One region of the Streptomyces sp. NPDC127197 genome, then DNA from elsewhere that is predicted to be linked to it. Evidence: riboswitches for the same ligand, from Rfam matches in the RefSeq annotation. Region 1 holds a riboswitch; each other region holds the start of a gene.
What was found. A riboswitch is a leader RNA that binds a small molecule or an ion and turns the genes downstream of it on or off. The one in region 1 is predicted to bind cyclic di-AMP.

Region 1 (6,222 bases):
CGAGGAGAGGGGGTGCATCAGGGGCGCGAGGGTTTCGCGGTGGGACGGCACCGTCACCCAGGCGGTCAGCGCGCGCCGGACGTCCGACCAGGCGGTGCGGCCGGCGGCGAGCAGTGTGTTCAGGGTGGGCCGGGCCAGCAGGGTGGCATACGGGGAGCCGAGTGCCAGTGCTGCCGCGCCGGCGTCCAGGACGTGGTCGCCGAGACGGACGCCGACGGTGCGTTCGGTGGACCCGGCGGGTGAGAAGACGCCGTACGGAAGGTTGTGCGGACCGAAGGGGTCGCCCTCGGGGACATCGAAGGGGGGCATCGGGGTGCTGCCTCACTTTCGTACGTACGGTCCATGCGGTCGCGGCACACGTTACGGCTGCGGCGGCCGTCTTGGGCAGTGACTTAAGCACGCAAAGGGTCCGCAATGTTCGGAATGGGGGAGTCGTGCATACCCGTGACCTCGTCACGCTGTCCGTGACCCGCCATCCGCAACGCGCCTTCGTCCGCCCGACGGCCGGCGCGAGGGGCCGGACCGCTGAAATGTGGGGGCGTGGAAGGGAGTTGGGGATGAACGGCGTGGGCGCGGTGTCCGTATTCTCTGATCATGGCCGCACCCATCGCATATGCCGAGCGCACCTCGTACGCCCTCATCGCCACCGACCTGGACGGAACGCTGCTGCGCGGCGACGACACGGTCTCCGACCGGTCGCTCACCGCGCTCGCGCGGGTCTCGGCGGCCGGTGCCCGGCATCTGGTGGTGACGGGACGGCCGGCGCCCAGGGTGCGGCCGCTGCTGAAGTTCCTGGGTGGCGGGGGACTCGCGGTGTGCGGGCAGGGCGCGCAGCTGTACGACGCCGGCGTGGACCGTCTGCTGTGGTCGGTCACCCTGGACCGGGAACTGGCCGAGACCGCGCTCGGCAAGATCGAGGCGGAGGTCGGCACGGTGTATGCGGCCGTCGACCAGGACGGCGTCGACGGCCTGACGCTCATCGAGCCGGGGTATCGGATGCCGCACCCGACGTTGCCGGCGGTACGGGTCGGCCGGCGTGCCGACCTGTGGTGCGAGCCCATCAGCAAGGTGCTGCTGCGCCATCCCGCCCTGTCCGACGACGAGTTGGCGTCGGTGGCCCGCTCGGTGGTGGGTTCGCTCGCGACGGTCACCATGTCGGGGCCCGGGACGGTCGAGCTTCAGCCGTCCGGCATCACCAAGGCGACGGGGTTGGCGCTGGCGGCCCGGCATCTGGGGCTGCGCCCCGAGGACACCATCGCCTTCGGAGACATGCCCAACGACATCCCGATGTTCGACTGGGCCGCCCACGGCGTCGCCATGGCCAACGCGCACCCCGAACTGAAGGCGGTGGCCGACGAGATCACCCTCTCGAACGAGGACGACGGCATCGCCGTCGTCCTCGAACAGCTCCTCACCGAGGACCGGCGCCCGCAGCGGCTCGGCGGGCGCAGGCCCTCGGTGGGTACGAAGGTTCAGTAGGCGCGAAGGGCTCAGTAGGCGCCGAAGACGTTGTCGATCGAGCCGTAGCGGTCGGCCGCGTAGTTGCAGGCGGCGGTGATGTTGGCGACCGGGTCGAACGGGTCGTAGGCCGTGCCGGGCACGTGGTAAGCGGCGAAGGTCGGGTCGATGACCTGGAGCAGGCCCTTGGACGGGGTGCCCTTGGCCGCGTTGGAGTCCCAGTTGTTGATGGCGGCCGGGTTGCCGGACGACTCGCGCATGACGTTGCGGTAGATGCCGTTGTAGGAGCCCGGGATTCCGTGCTGCGCCATGATGGCGAGCGACTCGCGGATCCAGCCGTCGAGGTTGTCGGAGTACGCCGTGGTGGCGGTCTTCGCGGTCACCGCGGCGGGGGTGGCGGCCGATGCGGTGCTCGCACCGATGAGCGGCAGGGCGAGCACGGCCGCGCCGGTGCCGGCGACCGCGAGCTTGCGGGCTATGCGGGCGGTACGGGTGCGGCAGAGCTGACCGTTTGCAGGCATGGGCTTGTTCCTCTCCTTCGCCTGCGAGGTGAGCTGTCGGGTTCGGGCTGGGAGGTGCCCGGCCGCGCCCTTGCGAGCGCAACTTCACCCCAAGCCGTTCCGGTGCGTCGTACGACGTCCGGCCCGGCGACTTACCTGGGTCCCCCGCTCCTGCCGTGCGTGAGTGGTCTCGTCATCGGTGGTATCGGGCGGCGGCAGGATTCGGCGTCCGCCCGACTGGCCCGGAACGTATGCGAGAGCACATGTCGGAAACAAGTAGCGGGTTCACGCAACATGCTGTTTGATCTTCATCTGGGGTGTTTTGTCAGCTTGATCCTTTGCGTGTGCCAAGGCTCAACTCGCCAGCCTGGAAAGCCGGATGGTCGCTGACTGTGTGAAACCTGTGGACAGGTGAAGGTGAGTCACATCACGCGCGGGTGCAAGAGTGGCAAATCGGGCAATGAGCTCAAGTGCCTATCAATCGGCTGTGCGTGGGATGCGCTTCTCCCGAATGCGATGGAAGAGAACCTCTCCACCTTCTGTGCAAATCACCCCATTGGGGGTCAGGGTCGCCTCGTAGGGGAAGGGTGCGGGGGTGTACGGGTGTGTGTCGAGGTCACCCGAATGGCCGGAGTGAGACGGTGCGGCGAGGGTGATACGGGACAAAGCTCACCTATTCGACTTAAGTCGATAAATAACTGCTCGTATCAACTGATCGAAAACATACCGCTCGTGATCCGATACAGCCCGGCCTGTAACCCCGGGCGCCCTCGGTGATCGAAACGTGACCGGATACGCTGACTTGAGTGAAGGCAGCGACGTATCGACAAACCGCGTAACCGCCGGTAGACACCAGCAGACAGGAGACCCCTCGTGACCGTCGTCGGGCCGTTCGGGCTGAGCGTGCGGGACCAGGCTCTGGAAGCCGATGTCCAGGCCGGATTGGCGGCTGTCGAGGAAGGGTTGCTCGAAGCAACCAAGAGTGAGGTCCCGTTCATCACGGAGGCCGCGCAGCACCTGGTGCGGGCCGGAGGCAAGCGGTTCCGCCCGCTGCTGGTGATGCTCGCCGCGCAGTTCGGTGACCCCTACGCGCCCGGGGTCGTGCCCTCGGCCGTGGTCGTGGAGCTGACCCACCTCGCGACGCTGTACCACGACGACGTGATGGACGAGGCGGAGGTACGGCGCGGGGTAGCGAGCGCGAACGCCCGCTGGGGCAACTCGGTCGCGGTCCTCACCGGCGACTTCCTCTTCGCCCGTGCCTCGCACATCCTGGCCGACCTCGGGCCGGAGGCGGTGCGGGTGCAGGCGGAGGCGTTCGAACGGCTGGTCACCGGTCAGATCCTGGAGACGGCGGGGCCGTCGGACGGGCGCGACCCGGTCGAGCACTACCTGGACGTACTGGCCGGCAAGACGGGGTCGCTGGTGGCGGTCTCGTGCCGCTTCGGCGCGATGATGTCGGGCGCCGACGAGTCGCTCGTGAACGTCCTGACGCAGTACGGCGAACGGCTGGGCGTCGCCTTCCAGCTCGCCGACGACGTGCTGGACATCGCGTCCGACTCCCACGAGTCCGGGAAGACGCCGGGGACGGATCTGCGGGAGGGCATCGCGACCCTGCCCGTGCTGCGGCTGCGCGAGCGCGCGGCCCGGCTGGGGCTGGCCGAGGACATCGCCCTGTGCGAGCTGCTGGACTCCGACCTGACGGACGACGCCCGGCATGCGCAGGCGCTGGCCGCGCTGCGCGCGCACCCCGCGCTGGAGCAGGCGCGACGGGACACCGTGCGGTACGCGGAGGATGCGCGGTCGGCGCTTGCGCCGCTGCGGGAGTGCGATGCCAAGGCGGCGCTCATCGAACTGTGCGACGCGGTGGTGCACCGCGCGGGATAGGACCCGACCGGCGGATCATGCCGGAATCGCGGGGCCTGTTCGGCGGATCGCCGGAACCCGGTATCGAGGTGGCGCCTCCCCTACGACCCCTACGGGTCGGGGGAGGCGCCGCTCGCTTGTGTCATACCGCAGCAGTACACGGAGTTGAGCCCGCGGTCTGACGCTTCTTCGCATCCGGTTTGGTCAGATGGAGACCACGGAACACACCACTCCTCACCGATTCGGGTGAGAATGGCGGCTCAGGGTGGACGAGTGCGAGGACGCGAAGTGACGGACAGCCGCCGCCGACGACGGAGGTAAGGCACACATGGCACCGTACGAATCCGACGACAGCACGACCGCGGCGCAGGCCGAAGAGCTGCGCGCGGCGCGGCGGCGCAAGGCCGCGCGGTACGTCGTCCCGGCGGCGGTCCTGGGGGTGGCTGCGGGGACCATCGGGCTCGTTCCCGCGATCGCCGACTCCGGCAGCCCCGACCTGCCGGAGATCAGCGCACAGCAACTCATCGAGAAGATCGCCGAGTCGGACGTACAGCAGCTGTCCGGCACGGTGAAGATCAGCACCGATCTGGGACTGCCCGACCTGGGCGGCCTGGAGAGCGGGCTGACGTCCGGCGCAACCCCCTCGGACGGTGAGGGCTCCGCGGCCGACCCGTCGGCCAAGCTGACCGAGCTGGCGTCCGGCACGCACACGCTGCGCGTCGCCGCCGACGGCCCGGACAAGCAGAAGCTGTCGCTGCTGGAGAACGCCGCCGAGTACAGCCTGATCCACAACGGCAAGGACGTGTGGGGCTACGACAGCGCGTCCAACGAGGTCTACCACGGCACTGCCACCGAGGCCGCGGACGGCAAGGCGTCGGAGGAGGTGCCGGCCACGCCCAAGGACCTCACCGATCAGGCCCTGAAGGCGGTGGACGACACGACGTCCGTGACCGTCGACGGCACCGCGCAGGTGGCCGGCCGCGACGCGTACAAGCTGCTCATCAAGCCGAAGCAGTCCGGTTCCACGGTGGGCGCGATCAGCGTGGCGGTGGACGCGGAGACCGGGCTGCCGCTGAAGTTCACGCTGACTCCGGCGAGCGGCGGTGCCGCCGTGGTGGACGCGGGCTTCACGCAGGTCAGCTTCGCCAGGCCGGCCGCGTCGACCTTCGACTTCACCCCGCCCAAGGGTGCGAAGGTGACCGAGGGCGACAGCCTGGAGGCGGCGCCGGAGCACGAGCGGAAGTCCGAGGAGGACCTCGGCAAGGGCCTCGACGGGCTGAACGTCATCGGCGAGGGCTGGAACTCCGTCGCCGTCCTCGACACCGGCGCCGAGGGCGGCATGCCCTCCGACGCCGCCGGCGGCGACATGGGCAGCTTCCTGGGCTCGCTCGGCGACGAGGTGAAGGGCAAGTTCGGCTCGGGCACGGTCTTCAAGACCCGTCTGGTCAACGCCCTGATCACGGACGACGGCAAGGTCTACGTCGGTGCGGTCACCAAGGACGCGCTGGTGAAGGCGGCCGACTCCGGGCAGTGAGTACCGTACGGAAGGGGCAGTAAGTACCGTACGCGCACGACGAATCGGGGAGACGATGGGCGAATCGTCCGCCACGGCAGAGCAGGGCGCGGGTGACAGCGTCATCCACACCCGCGCCCTGACCAAGCGCTACCGCGGCGGACAGCTCGCCGTCGACGGGCTCGATCTGACCGTCCCGGCGGGCAGCGTCTTCGGCTTCCTCGGCCCCAACGGCTCCGGCAAGACCACCACCATCCGCATGCTGATGGGCCTGATCGAGCCCACGTCGGGCACGGCGCACGTGCTGGGGCGGCCCATGCCCCGGGCCACGCGCGCCGTGCTCCCGCACGTGGGCGCCCTCATCGAGGGCCCCGCCCTGTACGGCTTCCTCTCCGGCCGCGACAACCTCCTGCGCTACGACTCCGCCGACCCCGCCGCCGATCCGCGCACCCGGCGGACCCGCGTCGCCGCGGCGCTGGACCGGGTCGGGCTCGCGGCGGCCGCCGGCAAGAAGGCGAAGGCGTACTCCCTGGGCATGAAGCAGCGGCTCGGACTCGCAGCCGCGCTGCTCCAGCCCCGCCGCCTGCTCGTCCTCGACGAACCGACCAACGGGCTCGACCCGCAGGGCATGCGCGAGATCCGCGCCCTGATACGGGAGCTGGCCTCCGAGGGCACCACCGTGTTCCTGTCCTCCCATCTCCTCGACGAGATCGAGCAGGTGTGCACGCACGCCGCGGTGATGGCGCAGGGCCGGCTGATCACCCAGGGCGCGGTGACGGACCTGGCGGCGGGCATCCGGGGCCGGCTGGTGGTGACCACGCCGGACACCGGCGACGCGGCGCGGGTGCTGAAGGAACGCGGGGTCGCGGACGTCATCGTCGAGGAGGA
Region 2 (6,222 bases), on a different contig from region 1:
CTCCTGCTCGAACTCCAGGGCCACGGCGGCGAGTTCCTGGAGGTTCTCGATCCGGGTCTCGTCCTGCGGGTCGGTGGAGGCCTGCAACTCGGCGAGGTAGCCGGTGCGTTCGAGCACTGCCTCCAGGATCGTCGCGGGGCCGGCGCCGGACTCGACGATCGTTCGGAGGTCCTCCATGAGCGTGTTGAACCGCTTGACGGCGTTCGTGGAGCGCGCGGCCATGCCGTACGCCTCGTCCACGCGCTTCAGCGCCTGCGGGAAGCTGATCTTCTCCCGCTGGGAGAGGGCGTCGATCATCGCCTCCGCGCGGTCGCCGATGCCCCGCTTGGGGACGTTGAGAATACGGCGCAGCGGGACCGAGTCCTCCGGGTTGGCCAGCACGCGCAGGTAGGCCAGGACGTCCCGGACCTCCTTGCGCTCGTAGAAGCGCACGCCGCCGACGACCTTGTAGGGCAGGCCGACGCGGATGAAGATCTCTTCGAACACACGGGACTGGGCGTTCGTCCGGTAGAAGACGGCGACGTCCCCGGCCTTCGCCTCGCCCGCGTCCGTGAGGCGGTCTATCTCGTCGGCGACGAACTGGGCCTCGTCGTGCTCCGTGTCGGCGACATAGCCGGTGATGCGCGCGCCCGCACCCGCGTTGGTCCAGAGGTTCTTCGGGCGGCGGGACTCGTTGCGCTCGATGACGGCGTTGGCGGCGGAGAGGATCGTCTGGGTGGAGCGGTAGTTCTGCTCCAGCAGGATGGTCGTCGCGTCCGGGTAGTCCTCCTCGAACTGAAGGATGTTGCGGATGGTCGCCCCGCGGAAGGCGTAGATCGACTGGTCGGCGTCACCCACCACGCACAGCTCGGCGGGCGGCAGGTTGCCCTCGCCGGGTGGTACGTCCTCGTCGTGCTCGCCGGTGCCGACGAGTTCGCGTACGAGGGCGTACTGGGCGTGGTTGGTGTCCTGGTACTCGTCGACGAGTACATGGCGGAAGCGGCGGCGGTAGTGCTCGGCGACGTCCGGGAAGGCGCGGAGCAGATTGACCGTCGTCATGATCAGGTCGTCGAAGTCGAGGGCGTTCGCCTCGCGCAGCCGCGACTGGTACAGAGCGTAGGCCTGGGCGAGGGTCTTCTCGAAGCCGTCGGTGGCCTGGGCGGCGAAGTCCTCCTCGTCGATCAGCTCGTTCTTGAGGTTGCTGATCTTGGCGCTGAAGGACTTGGGCGGGTAGCGCTTGGGGTCGAGGTCCAGGTCGCGGCAGACCAGGGCCATGAGGCGTTTGCTGTCGGCGGCGTCGTAGATCGAGAACGACGACGTGAAGCCGAGCTTCTTGCTCTCCCGGCGCAGGATGCGCACGCACGCGCTGTGGAAGGTCATGACCCACATCGCGTTCGCGCGCGGGCCGACGAGCTGCTCGACGCGCTCCTTCATCTCGCCGGCGGCCTTGTTGGTGAAGGTGATCGCGAGGATCTGGCCCGGGTGCACGCCCCGCTCGGCGAGGAGGTGGGCGATGCGGTGGGTGAGCACGCGGGTCTTGCCGGAGCCGGCGCCGGCCACGATGAGCAGGGGGGAGCCGGAGTGGACGACGGCGGCGCGCTGGTTGTCATTCAGCCCCTCCAGGAGCGCTGCCGCGTCCATGGCCGGACGCGGGGCGCCGTCGCGGTAGTACATGTCCCGGTCCGGGGGCACGTCGAACTTCCCGCCGAACAGATCGTCCGGGATCGGCTCCGGAACGTGATCGTCCTCGGGCGGCGGCGGGTGCTCCTCGTGGGCCCGCGGGGCCTGGAGGTCCGCCAGGAAGCTGTCGTCAAAGAGGCTGCTCATCGCTCTCCGAGTCTAGGGCGCCCCACTGACAACCCGCGGCCGCCCCGAGAACATCCCCGGCCGGAATACCGTCGATCTTGGTAGTGCGGCCGGAATCACATCGGATGCAGCGGCCGGCGATCTTTCGTCCCTACCCACCTCGACGTCGGCTCACTCTCCGAGCCCACCCCAATACCACCCGCGACCACTGACTGAAAGTCACGAAAATGTATCGGGCATATCACCCACCAACCTTCACACGCACCACACGAGTTGGCTACCGTGCCGGGCAGGCCGTACGACCCCCACCGGCGAACGTCGCCGGGCCGCACGGCCTCCGCCGAGTCCGGTGCGCCCCCGTGGCTGCCGGAGCCGGGGACCCAACCGACTCTGGGGTGAATCGGTCCGACTCCCTTCCCGGGAGGGGACCGTAGGGCAACCCTTCCGAACCACCCGCCCGAACCCGACAGCTAACCCGGTAGGCGGCCCATGGAAGGAGTCGCCTCCCTTGGCGTCGCACCGTAAGTCGCGTCCCACGGGCGCGCGCGTCGCAGGCATACGGACCCCCGCGCTTGCCACGGCTGCCCTCACGTCTGTGGCCCTGCTCTCCCAGACGGCCAATGCCACCCCCTCGGCCGACGACAAGCCGAGCCTCGAAGAAGTCGAGAAGAAGGTCGACGATCTCTACCGCCAGGCGGAGTCGGCGACCGAGAAGTACAACGCAGCCAAAGAGAAGACCGCGAAACAGCGCAAGCAGGTCGACACCCTCCTCGACGACGTCGCCCAGCGCACCCAGAAGCTCAACGAGGCGCGCGAGGAGCTGGGCTCGTACGCAGCGGCTCAGTACCGGACCGGCGCCTCCGCCCCCGACACCGCGACCTTCCTGCTCGCGGACTCGCCGCAGGACTACTTCGACCAGACCCAGCTGATGGGCAGGCTGACCAGCCGTCAGAAGGGCGCGGTCGACGACTACTTCACCCAGCAGTCCGCGACGATGGAGAAGCGCCAGGAGGCCACCGAGAGCCTCGAGACGCTCACGGAGTCGCAGAGCGATCTGAAGACGGCCAAGGCCACCGTCCAGAAGAAGCTCGCCGACGCGCGCGAACTGCTGTCGCAGCTGACCGCCGAGGAGAAGGCGCGGCTGGCGGCGATCGAGAAGAAGAAGCAGGAGGAGGCCGAGCGCAAGGCCGCGGAGCTCGCCCGGCAGCAGGCGGAGGAGGAGCGGCAGCGCCAGGAGGCCGCCGCGCAGCAGGAGGAGACCGGAAGCGGCTCCTCCACGGATACGGGCACAGGGACCGAGACGGGCTCCGACACCTCGGCCCCCGACTCCTCGTACGCCACCAAGGCCGAGAAGGCGCTCGCCTTCTCCCGCGCGCAGATCGGCAAGCCGTACGTCTGGGGCGCGACCGGCCCGGACTCCTACGACTGCTCCGGCCTCACCCAGGGCGCGTGGAAGGCCGCCGGCGTCTCCCTCCCGCGCACCACCTACGACCAGGTGAACGCGGGCACCACGGTCTCCCTCGCGGCCGCCCAGCCCGGCGACCTGGTCTTCTTCTACGACGACGTCACCCACGTCGGCATCTACATCGGCAACGGCATGATGATCCACGCCCCGAAGCCCGGCACGTACGTGCGCGAGGAGTCGATCTACTACGACGGGGAGTCGTCCATCCACAGCGTGGTACGACCGGCCTGACAGGCGGAGGCAAGGGGCGGGCCGGATGGCACGCCCGGGGAGGCTTCCGTGGGCACGCGCGTGGGGGCGTTTTCCGCAGGCACGCGCGCGTGGGGTGCTGTTGGGCAGGCGCGTACGAGAGGCGCCTGCAGGCTCGCGCGCCCCCGAAACGGCGCACGCTCGGTGTGAGCCCGTTGCCGCGCGCCCGCGTGGTTTTCGAGTGTCGGCGCGCGTGGCCCGCTCGCGCGACGCGCGGGGCTCCTTAGCATCGGCGCATGCCCGGCTCCTCCCCCCTCCGCGCCTGGTGGGCGCAGCATCCGCCGGCGGCCGGGGCCGCCGTCATGGCGACCGGCATCGTCTCGGTCGGCCTGCACCTGACGGGCTACGAGGTCCTGTCCCGAATCCTCCTCGTGATGGCCTGCGCGGCATGGCTGGCCCTGGCGGCGGACTTCCTCACGCGGCTGCTGCGGCAGCGGGAGCGCTGGGTGAGGGAGGCGGGAACGCCGGCGGCGCTCACCGCCGTCGCCGCGACCACCGTGCTGGGGACCCGCCTGTCCGCGCTGGACTGGCAGCTCCTGGCCGCGGCGCTGCTGGCGCTGGCCACGCTGCTGTGGCCGGTGCTGCTGGTGCCCGTCGTGCGGCACTGGCAGCGGCGGCGTATGCCGGGGGCGGTGTTCCTCGGGACCGTGGCCACGCAGGGGCTCGCCGTGCTCGGCGCGACCCTCGCGAAGGCCGAGTCGGCGGCGTGGCTCGCACACGCGGCGCTCGTACTGTTCTGGCTGGGCCTGGTGCTGTACGGCCTCGCACTGGCCCGCTTCGATCTGCGGCAGGTGATCGAGGGGCCGGGGGACCAGTGGGTCGCGGGCGGCGCGGCGGCGATCTCGGCGCTCGCCGGGGCGAAACTCATCGCCGCCGACGGACCGGGCCTGTACCTCTGGAACGACGACAACAGCGGCGTCCTGCGGACCGTGACCGTCGCCTTGCTCGTCCTCGACCTGGGCTGGTACGCCGTACTGCTCGTCGCCGAGGTGGTCCGGCCGCGTCTGCGCTACGACGTGTGCCGCTGGTCCACGGTTTTCCCGATGGGTATGACGGCGGCGGCGACGCTGGCCGTCGCCGCCGCCGTCGACGTCTCATGGCTCGAGTGGCCCGGGGAGGTGCTGCTGTGGATCGCGGTGGCGGCGTGGCTCGCGGTCGCGGTCGGGGCGGTCGCGGCCGCCCGGGAGGCCGTACGCCCCGCGGCGCCCGGGCACCCCAGACCGTGAGCCGCGGGCCTCGGCCGGGGCTCAGGTCCAGAGCACCGCGATGAAGACGTTCGCTGTGGTCAGCAGGCCCACCAGGCCGAACAGGCCCTTGTCCACCTTCTCCTCGTCCCGCTTCACATAGACGAGACCGAGGATCACGATCAGCAGGGCCAGCTTCACACCGATCTTGATGTTGTTGACGGACTGGTCGTCGGCCTGGTTGAGACCGACCAGGATCACACCGGTGACCAGCATGGTCAGCGCACCGTGCAGCATCCCCGGGCCGAATCGGGCGGTGCCCTCGCCCATCGCCTTCATCTGGGTGAAGAAACCGCCGAGCAGGGCGGCGATGCCGATGATGTGCAGGCCGACGAAGAGGTTGATGAGTACGTCCATGGAGCCGGAGCCTAATCAGGGCCCGGACCCCGCCCGGCACCGGCCCGCCGACCCGGCGCCCGGCGGTCTGGGGCGCGGGACGCGGATGCATATATGCGCGCCATAGCACCTCTGCATGCACGTATACCCCGTAAACCGCACATCGGTCATCGCGCTGCGTGAAGGCGACGGCCACGGACCGGGATCACGGTCGCATACGGTCACCCCGCGGTCCCCTCCTGTCAGTTCCGCACAACGCGTTACCGGTCCGACACACCCAGGTCTAGCGTCCTGCACCAGGTGACCGGCTCCCCACCGCCGTCCGGGCCAGGGGCGGCAGCCGGACACCTCCGCCGAGAAGGTCCGGCGGTGGCCCCGCTCCCCCTGCACGGGCTGCCGCCGGACGCGGAGACCGCATCGGAGCGGCCCACGGTCCGCCGGTGGCCGTACGGACCAGCGGTCGTCCGGGGCGTCCAGGTCGTCCGAGTCGTACGAAAGGACGTGCAGTCCAGTGGCAGCGCACCGCAAGCCCCGACAACGCTCGGCGGGCGGCACCAGGGCCCGTACGGCGGCGACGATCGCTATCGCGGGAGCGGCGAGCGCGACCGGCGTCGACGGCATCGGGCACGCCGAGCCGCAGCTGACGCCGGGGCAGGTCAAGGCCAAGGTGGACAAGCTGTATCAGGAGGCCGAGGTCGCCACCGAGAAGTACAACGGGGCGAAGGAGAAGGCCAAGACGGCGGAGGAACGGCTTCAGTCGCTGCAGGACGAGGCCGCCCGCAAGGAGGAGCAGCTCAACTCGTCGCGGGATGCGCTCGGTTCGTTCGCCGCGGCGCAGTACCGGAGCGGTGGTCTCGACCCTGCGCTGCAACTCGCGCTCTCCGAGGACCCCGACCGGTACCTCGACGGCGCCACGTTCGCCGAACGCGCGGGCGACCGGCAGTCCGCGGCCGTGACACGGGTACGCAGACAGCTGCGCGAGATCGAGCAGTTGCGCGGCGCCGCACGCGTCGAGCTGACCTCGCTGCAGTCGCGGCAGGCCGAGCTGAAACGCCACAAGAAGACCATCACCGGGAAGCTGGACGCGGCTAGGCGGCTGCTGTCCCGGCTGACGGCCGAGGAGCGGACGCGACTCGCGGAGGG
Region 3 (6,222 bases), on a different contig from region 1:
CCTACGCGATCGACACCACGAACCAGGACCGGATCACCGCCCGCTGGATCGTCGAGGCGGCCAACATGCCCGTACTGCCGGAGGCGGAGGAGCTGCTGACCGCGCGCGGAGTCACGGTCCTGCCGGACGTGGTGGTCAACTCCGGGACGAACGCCTGGTGGTGGTGGACCCTCTTCGGCGACATCAGCGCCGACGCGGACGAGGCGTTCACGTACACGCGCCACTCGATGCGCGCTCTCGTCGACCTCGTCCTGTCCCGCGCGCAGACCGACGGCACGACACCACGGACCGCCGCGCACGCCGTCGCGGCGGCCCGGCTCCCGGTACTCGCGGAACGCTACGGCTGGTACCGGTGACGGCCGCACGCGCGCGCGTGCGCACCGATGTGCGACAGGGCCTAGGGTGAACGCGTGGCGAGAGTGCGGTTGAGCGTGGCGGAACGGCGCGAGGAGTTGTTGCGCGCCGCCGTGGAGCAGATCGAGGCGCGGGGTGTCGCGGCGGTCCGGATCGCCGACGTGGCCTCCACGCTCGGCGTGAGCAACGCGCTGGTGCTCTATCACTTCTCGACGAAGGAGAAGCTCGTCGCCGCCGCGTTCGCATACGCCGCCGAGGACGACCTGGCCCAGCTGAGCAAGCTGCTCGGCCGGCGCACGACGGCGCTGCGCCGGCTGCGGTCGGCCGTGCGCTGGTACGCCCCGACGGGCCAGGCCAAGGGCTGGCGGCTGTGGATAGAGGGCTGGGCTGCCGCCCTGCGTGAGCCGGCCCTGCAGGAGGTCACCCGGGACCTCGACAGGCGCTGGAAGGCGGCGATCGCCGAGGTCATCGCCGAGGGCGTGGCCGCCGGCGAGTTCCGCTGCCCGGACCCCATGGGCGCGGCGCTGCGGCTGACGGCCCTGCTCGACGGCCTCGCCGTGCAGCTGACGTCGTATGCGGGCGCGGTCTCCCGCGCCCGGGCCCAGGAGTGGGTCGACGAGGCGCTCGCCCGCGAGCTGGGACTGACTGAGGTGCCGTCGGCCGGGCGGTCGTGAGCCGTCCGCGAGGACCAGGTTGCGGTTCATGGCGTACGCCCGCCCGCGCCGGACGCGGGCCGGTCCGACGTAGGCGATCGGAACGACCCGCTCCCTGGCGTCCGCCACGGATGTGCCTCAAGCCACCGACGCGATCCGCATCCTGATGTCGTCCGGCGACAGCGTCCCCTTCGCCGTCACGTGGTCGCCCGACGACTCGCCGCGCAATCGGCGGCCGATCCACGGCACCAGGTACTCGCGCGCCCAGTGGACGTCGTCCCGCCGGACGTCGAGCGTGCCGCGCGGCGGAAGTGGCGGCCAGGGCTGCTCCGGATCGGCGGGGACGGCGAGGCCGAGGACCTGACCGGCCCGCAGCGCCACGCGCGTGTGCCCCTCGGGCGAGAGGTGCAGCCGGTCGTCGTCCCAGGCCCTGCGGTCCTGAACGGACCTGAGGGACCACAGGTCGAGCACCGGACAGCCGTACCGGTCGGCGATGGCCCGCACATGCCCGTTGTAGGTGGCGATCTTGCCGCGCAGGTGCTTCAGCAGGGGTACGCCCCGGGTGTCGAAGCCGGTCGTCACCATCACCGTGCCCGCGACGGCCGTCAGCGCGGCGATCGCCCGCTCGAAGCGCTCGGCGACGTCGTCCGGGTCGGTGCCGGGCCGGAGGATGTCGTTGCCGCCGGCGCAGAACGAGACCAGGTCCGGCGCGAGTTCGACGGCCCGCGGAAGCTGGTCCGCCACGATCTGGTCGAGCAGTTTTCCGCGCACGGCGAGGTTCGTGTACTGGAAGTCGCCCTCGGCTCGGCGGTCCGCGAGCAGTACGGCGAAGCGGTCGGCCCAGCCGACGAACGCCCCGTCGGGGCCGGGGTCGCCTACGCCCTCGGTGAAGCTGTCCCCCACCGCCACGTACGACCCGATCACTGATCTGCTGTCATTCTTCGAATCGTCTGCCACGTCGGGACATGATTCCGCGTCGAATGTGACCTACGCGACCGTAGGAAGGGGTTGACGGGCGGTGAGATAAGCCACTGCCAAAAGGTTGGTCAACTGCGGAATAACCCCTGCGTCCGCACACCGCCGAAGGCCGGACCCGGGGATCGGGGTCCGGCCTTCGGCGGTGTGCGAGGCGCGTGCGTCAGCCGACGGAGACGCCGTGCGAGCGGAGGTACGCGACCGGGTCCACGTCCGAGCCGTAGTCCGGCGTGGTGCGGATCTCGAAGTGCAGGTGCGGGCCGGTCGAGTTGCCGGTCGAACCCGAGAAGCCGATCTGCTGGCCCGCGGTCACGGTCTGGCCGCTGGAGACGGACAGCGAGGACAGGTGGGCGTACTGGGCGTAGTAGCCGTCGGCCAGCTTGATGACGACCTGGTTGCCGTACGCACCGGCCCAGCCCGCGGAGACGACCGTGCCGGCGCCCACGGCCTTGAGCGGGGTGCCCGTCGGGGTGACGAAGTCGACGCCGGTGTGGTAGCCGCTGGACCACATGCTGCCCGCCACCTTGTAGGCGGTGCTGACGGCGGCGCTGTCCACGGGGGCGGAGAAGCCGGTGGAGGTGCCGGCGGCGCTCTGGGTGGCCGTCGACGCGTTCGACGAGGAGGACTCGGCGGACGACTGGTCGGACGACTTCGCCGAGGACTCCGTCGAGTTCGTCGACTTCGACGCCTCGGACGACTCGGACGCCTCGGACGACTCCGACGAAGAGGAGGAAGAGGGCGAAGTGGACGACGGCTTGTCCGTGCTCGCCGCGGCCTTCTTGCCGATCGTGAGCTTCAGGCCGGGGTGGATCAGCGACGGGTTGTCGCCGACTGCCTCACGGTTGTCCTGGTAGAGCTTCTGCCAGCCACCGCTGACGTTCTGATCCTCGGCGATCTTCGCAAGGTAGTCGCCGATCTTCACCGAATAGGTCTTCACACCGGCGTTCTTCGCGGCGGACTTCTTTTCGGCGGCCTTCTTCTGGGCGGCGGCCTTCTCTGCGGCGACCGACTGAACGGCGTTTTCCGGAGCGGACTGCGCAGTGGCAGCATGGGCGCCGGCGGCCCCCATCAGAGGGAGGGCGAGTGCGGCGCCACCGGTTCCGGCAATGGCGATGGAACGGGTGAAACGCTGGGTCTTCGGACGGCGGTGCTTACCCTTCGCGGGCATGGCGAATTCCTCTCCGGCGCCTGCGAGGTGAGCTGTCGGGTGCGGGCTGGAGATGCCCGGCCGCGCCGAAACGCGGCTGTACCCCTAGCCGTTCCGGAGACCGGAACAGGCATTTGTACCTGTGGGTCCCCCGCTCCTGCCGTACACGGGTGAGTTTGCGCGGGCACCGGGCGGCGGCAGGATTAGGCGTCCGCCCGGATCGGTGTGGAACGTAAGCGAACAAGACGCAACGGGACAAGCAAGAGGTTCCGCACGAACGCCTACTTCTTGATCAGTTCACCGAATTCACGGTCACCCTCCGTGAATTCCGGAACCGTCACGTTCCGCAAATGCCCTTGAAAAGCGCTTGAATTACGTGGACATGACGAGCGACTCACGGTCACGGATATGACGCTGCTCACGTGACATCGCTCCAGGTTCCTTTATTCCCGAGCGAGTTGGAATGAAGAGGCTAATTCGGACAGAAGAGTCAGATGCGGCGCAGTCGGAGAACCGTCGCATCGAGGTCACCTCGCAGTCCGGTGCGCAGTCCGCGGTGCAGCAGTACGGCACCTCGGTGCACTTCGCCCGTTTCGCGGCATTCATACGACGCGGTGGGGTCGAGACCGCGCAGCCGCAGCGCCGGGACGGGTTCCCCGTAGCTCTGCGCCTGAAGCCAGGCGAGTACGACGGCCTCGTCGCCGCGTACGTACTGGACGGCGCTCAGCCCGCCCCGTGGCGGCCGCAGCCGGTGGAGGTCCCCGCGCTGCACGAGTGGCCGGATCTCCTTGTAGAGCGCCACCCAGTCCCGGGCCTCCGCGAGCTCCTCGTCGGTCCACCGAGTGAGGTCGCCCCCGACGCCGAGCACCCCGGCCATGGCGCTGACGAAGCGGAAGCGCAGCGAGCTGATCCGGCCGTTGAGCTGGGTGTTGGGGCTGTCGGTGACCCAGGCGGCCATCACGCGCGCGGGGTGGATCTGACTGAAGCCGTCCTGGATGGCGAGCCGGTCGAGCGGATCGGTGTTGTCGGAGGTCCACACCTGGTCGGTACGGCTCATCACACCGAGGTCGATGCGACCGCCGCCACCCGAGCAGGACTCGAAGGCGACACCGGGATGAGCCGCCCGCAGCCGGTCCAACAGGGCGTACACGGCGCGCACATGGTCGACCCACAGCCGCTGCGGATATGGCTCACCGGGCCAGCCGGCATCGGTGAAGCAACGGTTGAAGTCCCACTTCACGTAGTCGATCGGGGCGCTGGACAGGAGCCCGTGCAGCTGCTCCCAGAGGTAGTCCTGCACATCCTCCCGCGCAAGGTTCAGTACGAGCTGATTGCGAAGTTCTGTCCGCTTTCGCCCCGGTTGGAACTGCACCCAGTCCGGGTGGGCGCGGTACAGCTCGCTGTCCGGGTTGACCATCTCGGGCTCGACCCAGATCCCGAACTGCATCCCGAGCGCGTGCACGTCGTCGGCGAGCGGCTTGAGCCCGGCCGGGAAGCGGTCGGGGTTGGGTGTCCAGTCGCCGAGCCCGGCGCGGTCGCTGGTGCGCGTCCCGAACCAGCCGTCGTCGACGACGAACAGCTCGACGCCGATCGCCGCGGCCCGCCGGGCGAGCGCCCGCTGCTGCTCCTCGCTGATGTCGAACTCGGTGGCCTCCCAGGAGTTGAACAGCACCGGCCGGTCCCGCTCGGCGTCCGGAATGACGTAGGCGCGCTGGTAGGCGTGCCAGGCGCGGCTGGCACCGCCGAAGCCGCCGTCGCTCCAGAGGCCGGCGAAGACAGGGGTGGTGAAGGACTCTCCCGCCGCCAGCCGCAGCAGGCCGGAGTCGTCGTAGCCGGCTCCGCCGGTGATCTGCACGCGCGCGTCCGACAGTTGTGCGACGGCGATCCGCCACGAGCCCGACCAGGCGAGGGCGCAGCCGTAGACCTCGCCGCGCTCCTCGGTCGCGTCGGTGTCCAGCGCCACCCACGGCAGATGCTGGTGGCCGGTGTGTCCGCGGCGGCTGCCGATGACCTTCTCACCGTAGGTGAGGGGGGAGCGCACGAGCCGGGACTCCGCGGCCCAGCGGCCGTGCAGCTGGGACAGCCGCCATGTGTCGCGGTCCGGGAGGGTCCAGGTCGCGGAGTCGGCACGCAGCAGCTCGGCCTCGGGCCCGTCGTTGTGCACGGTCACCCAGCGCTCCACGACGTCATCACGCATCCGGTAGTGCAGGGTGATCGCCAGCCCGGTGTCGCGGAAGCGCAGCCGCAGCTCCTGGTCCGCGGCCTCATGGGCCTCGAAACCCCACTCGGTGCCGCGCCGCTCGTCGGTGCGCACGGACAGGGCGGGCCGCACGAAGCGAGGGCCGCCCTCGACGGGATACTCCTCGCGCCCGTCGAGCGGCGACTCGAAGGGCCAGTAGTCCGGCAGGGGGCGCACGGCGAGGGCCTCGGCGTCGGCGAGCGCGATCCGCGGGCCCCAGTGCAGATGCAGCAGCTCGTCGTCGTCGGTGAGGTGGACGGCATAGCTGCTCGTGGGCCCCGACAGCAGCCACGTACGCCCGTTCTCGGCGATCTCCAACATCAGGCCCTCACAGATTCCGACAGCTCCACTCAAGCACCAACATCATCAAGGGCCGCGGGCGTCCGGGGCAACGCCTGTGGACAACTCGTCCGACGGGCTGTGACCTCCTTTGGACAACTCATTGCCCCAGGAATCCATGTCGTATCGTCGACTGCGTGCCCGTCGACGAGCCGCGCCGACGGGGCCGATGGGAGGGAGCCCCCGTGACGCAGCAGGTGCCGTCGACCGAGCCCGAACTGGCCGGAGTGCGCAACTTCCGTGACGTCGGCGGCCTGCCGACGGAGGACGGCCGACGGGTGCGGTACGGGGTGTTGTTCCGCAGCGGTCACCTCGCGCACGCCACCGACGAGGACGCCGAGTTCCTCGGCTCCCTCGGACTGCACACGATCTTCGACTTCCGCAACGCGGCGGACCAGAAGCTCGAGGGCCCCGACGTCGAGCTGCCGGGCGTGCGCAATGTGAACCTGCCGCTGACGGACCCCGCGGACGGTGCCGAGTTCTGGAAGATGGTCCGGGACGGCGACCTGGACCAG

Region 2: linked by a shared signal. The riboswitch ahead of ACFVJQ_RS04690 (NlpC/P60 family protein) and the one ahead of ACFVJQ_RS00200 (transglycosylase SLT domain-containing protein) in region 1 are both predicted to bind cyclic di-AMP.
Region 3: linked by a shared signal. The riboswitch ahead of ACFVJQ_RS39665 (peptidoglycan DD-metalloendopeptidase family protein) and the one ahead of ACFVJQ_RS00200 (transglycosylase SLT domain-containing protein) in region 1 are both predicted to bind cyclic di-AMP.

Annotation. Positions count from the first base shown of each region.
Region 1 covers NZ_JBHXVG010000001.1:39,221-45,442, forward strand. The annotation lists gene fahA (fumarylacetoacetase) at 1-309, opposite strand, end outside; gene ACFVJQ_RS00195 (HAD family hydrolase) at 595-1,479, shown strand; gene ACFVJQ_RS00200 (transglycosylase SLT domain-containing protein) at 1,491-1,979, opposite strand; cyclic di-AMP (ydaO/yuaA leader) riboswitch at 1,985-2,164, opposite strand; gene ACFVJQ_RS00205 (polyprenyl synthetase family protein) at 2,832-3,842, shown strand; gene ACFVJQ_RS00210 (outer membrane lipoprotein carrier protein LolA) at 4,150-5,355, shown strand; gene ACFVJQ_RS00215 (ABC transporter ATP-binding protein) at 5,411-6,222, shown strand, end outside.
Region 2 covers NZ_JBHXVG010000002.1:443,939-450,160, forward strand. The annotation lists gene pcrA (DNA helicase PcrA) at 1-1,806, opposite strand, end outside; cyclic di-AMP (ydaO/yuaA leader) riboswitch at 2,114-2,286, shown strand; gene ACFVJQ_RS04690 (NlpC/P60 family protein) at 2,294-3,481, shown strand; gene ACFVJQ_RS04695 (tellurite resistance/C4-dicarboxylate transporter family protein) at 3,736-4,725, shown strand; gene ACFVJQ_RS04700 (hypothetical protein) at 4,747-5,100, opposite strand; gene ACFVJQ_RS04705 (NlpC/P60 family protein) at 5,591-6,222, shown strand, end outside.
Region 3 covers NZ_JBHXVG010000048.1:39,521-45,742, forward strand. The annotation lists gene ACFVJQ_RS39650 (Glu/Leu/Phe/Val dehydrogenase dimerization domain-containing protein) at 1-356, shown strand, start outside; gene ACFVJQ_RS39655 (TetR family transcriptional regulator C-terminal domain-containing protein) at 411-1,028, shown strand; gene ACFVJQ_RS39660 (SGNH/GDSL hydrolase family protein) at 1,146-1,931, opposite strand; gene ACFVJQ_RS39665 (peptidoglycan DD-metalloendopeptidase family protein) at 2,146-3,150, opposite strand; cyclic di-AMP (ydaO/yuaA leader) riboswitch at 3,155-3,312, opposite strand; gene ACFVJQ_RS39670 (alpha-galactosidase) at 3,620-5,689, opposite strand; gene ACFVJQ_RS39675 (tyrosine-protein phosphatase) at 5,893-6,222, shown strand, end outside.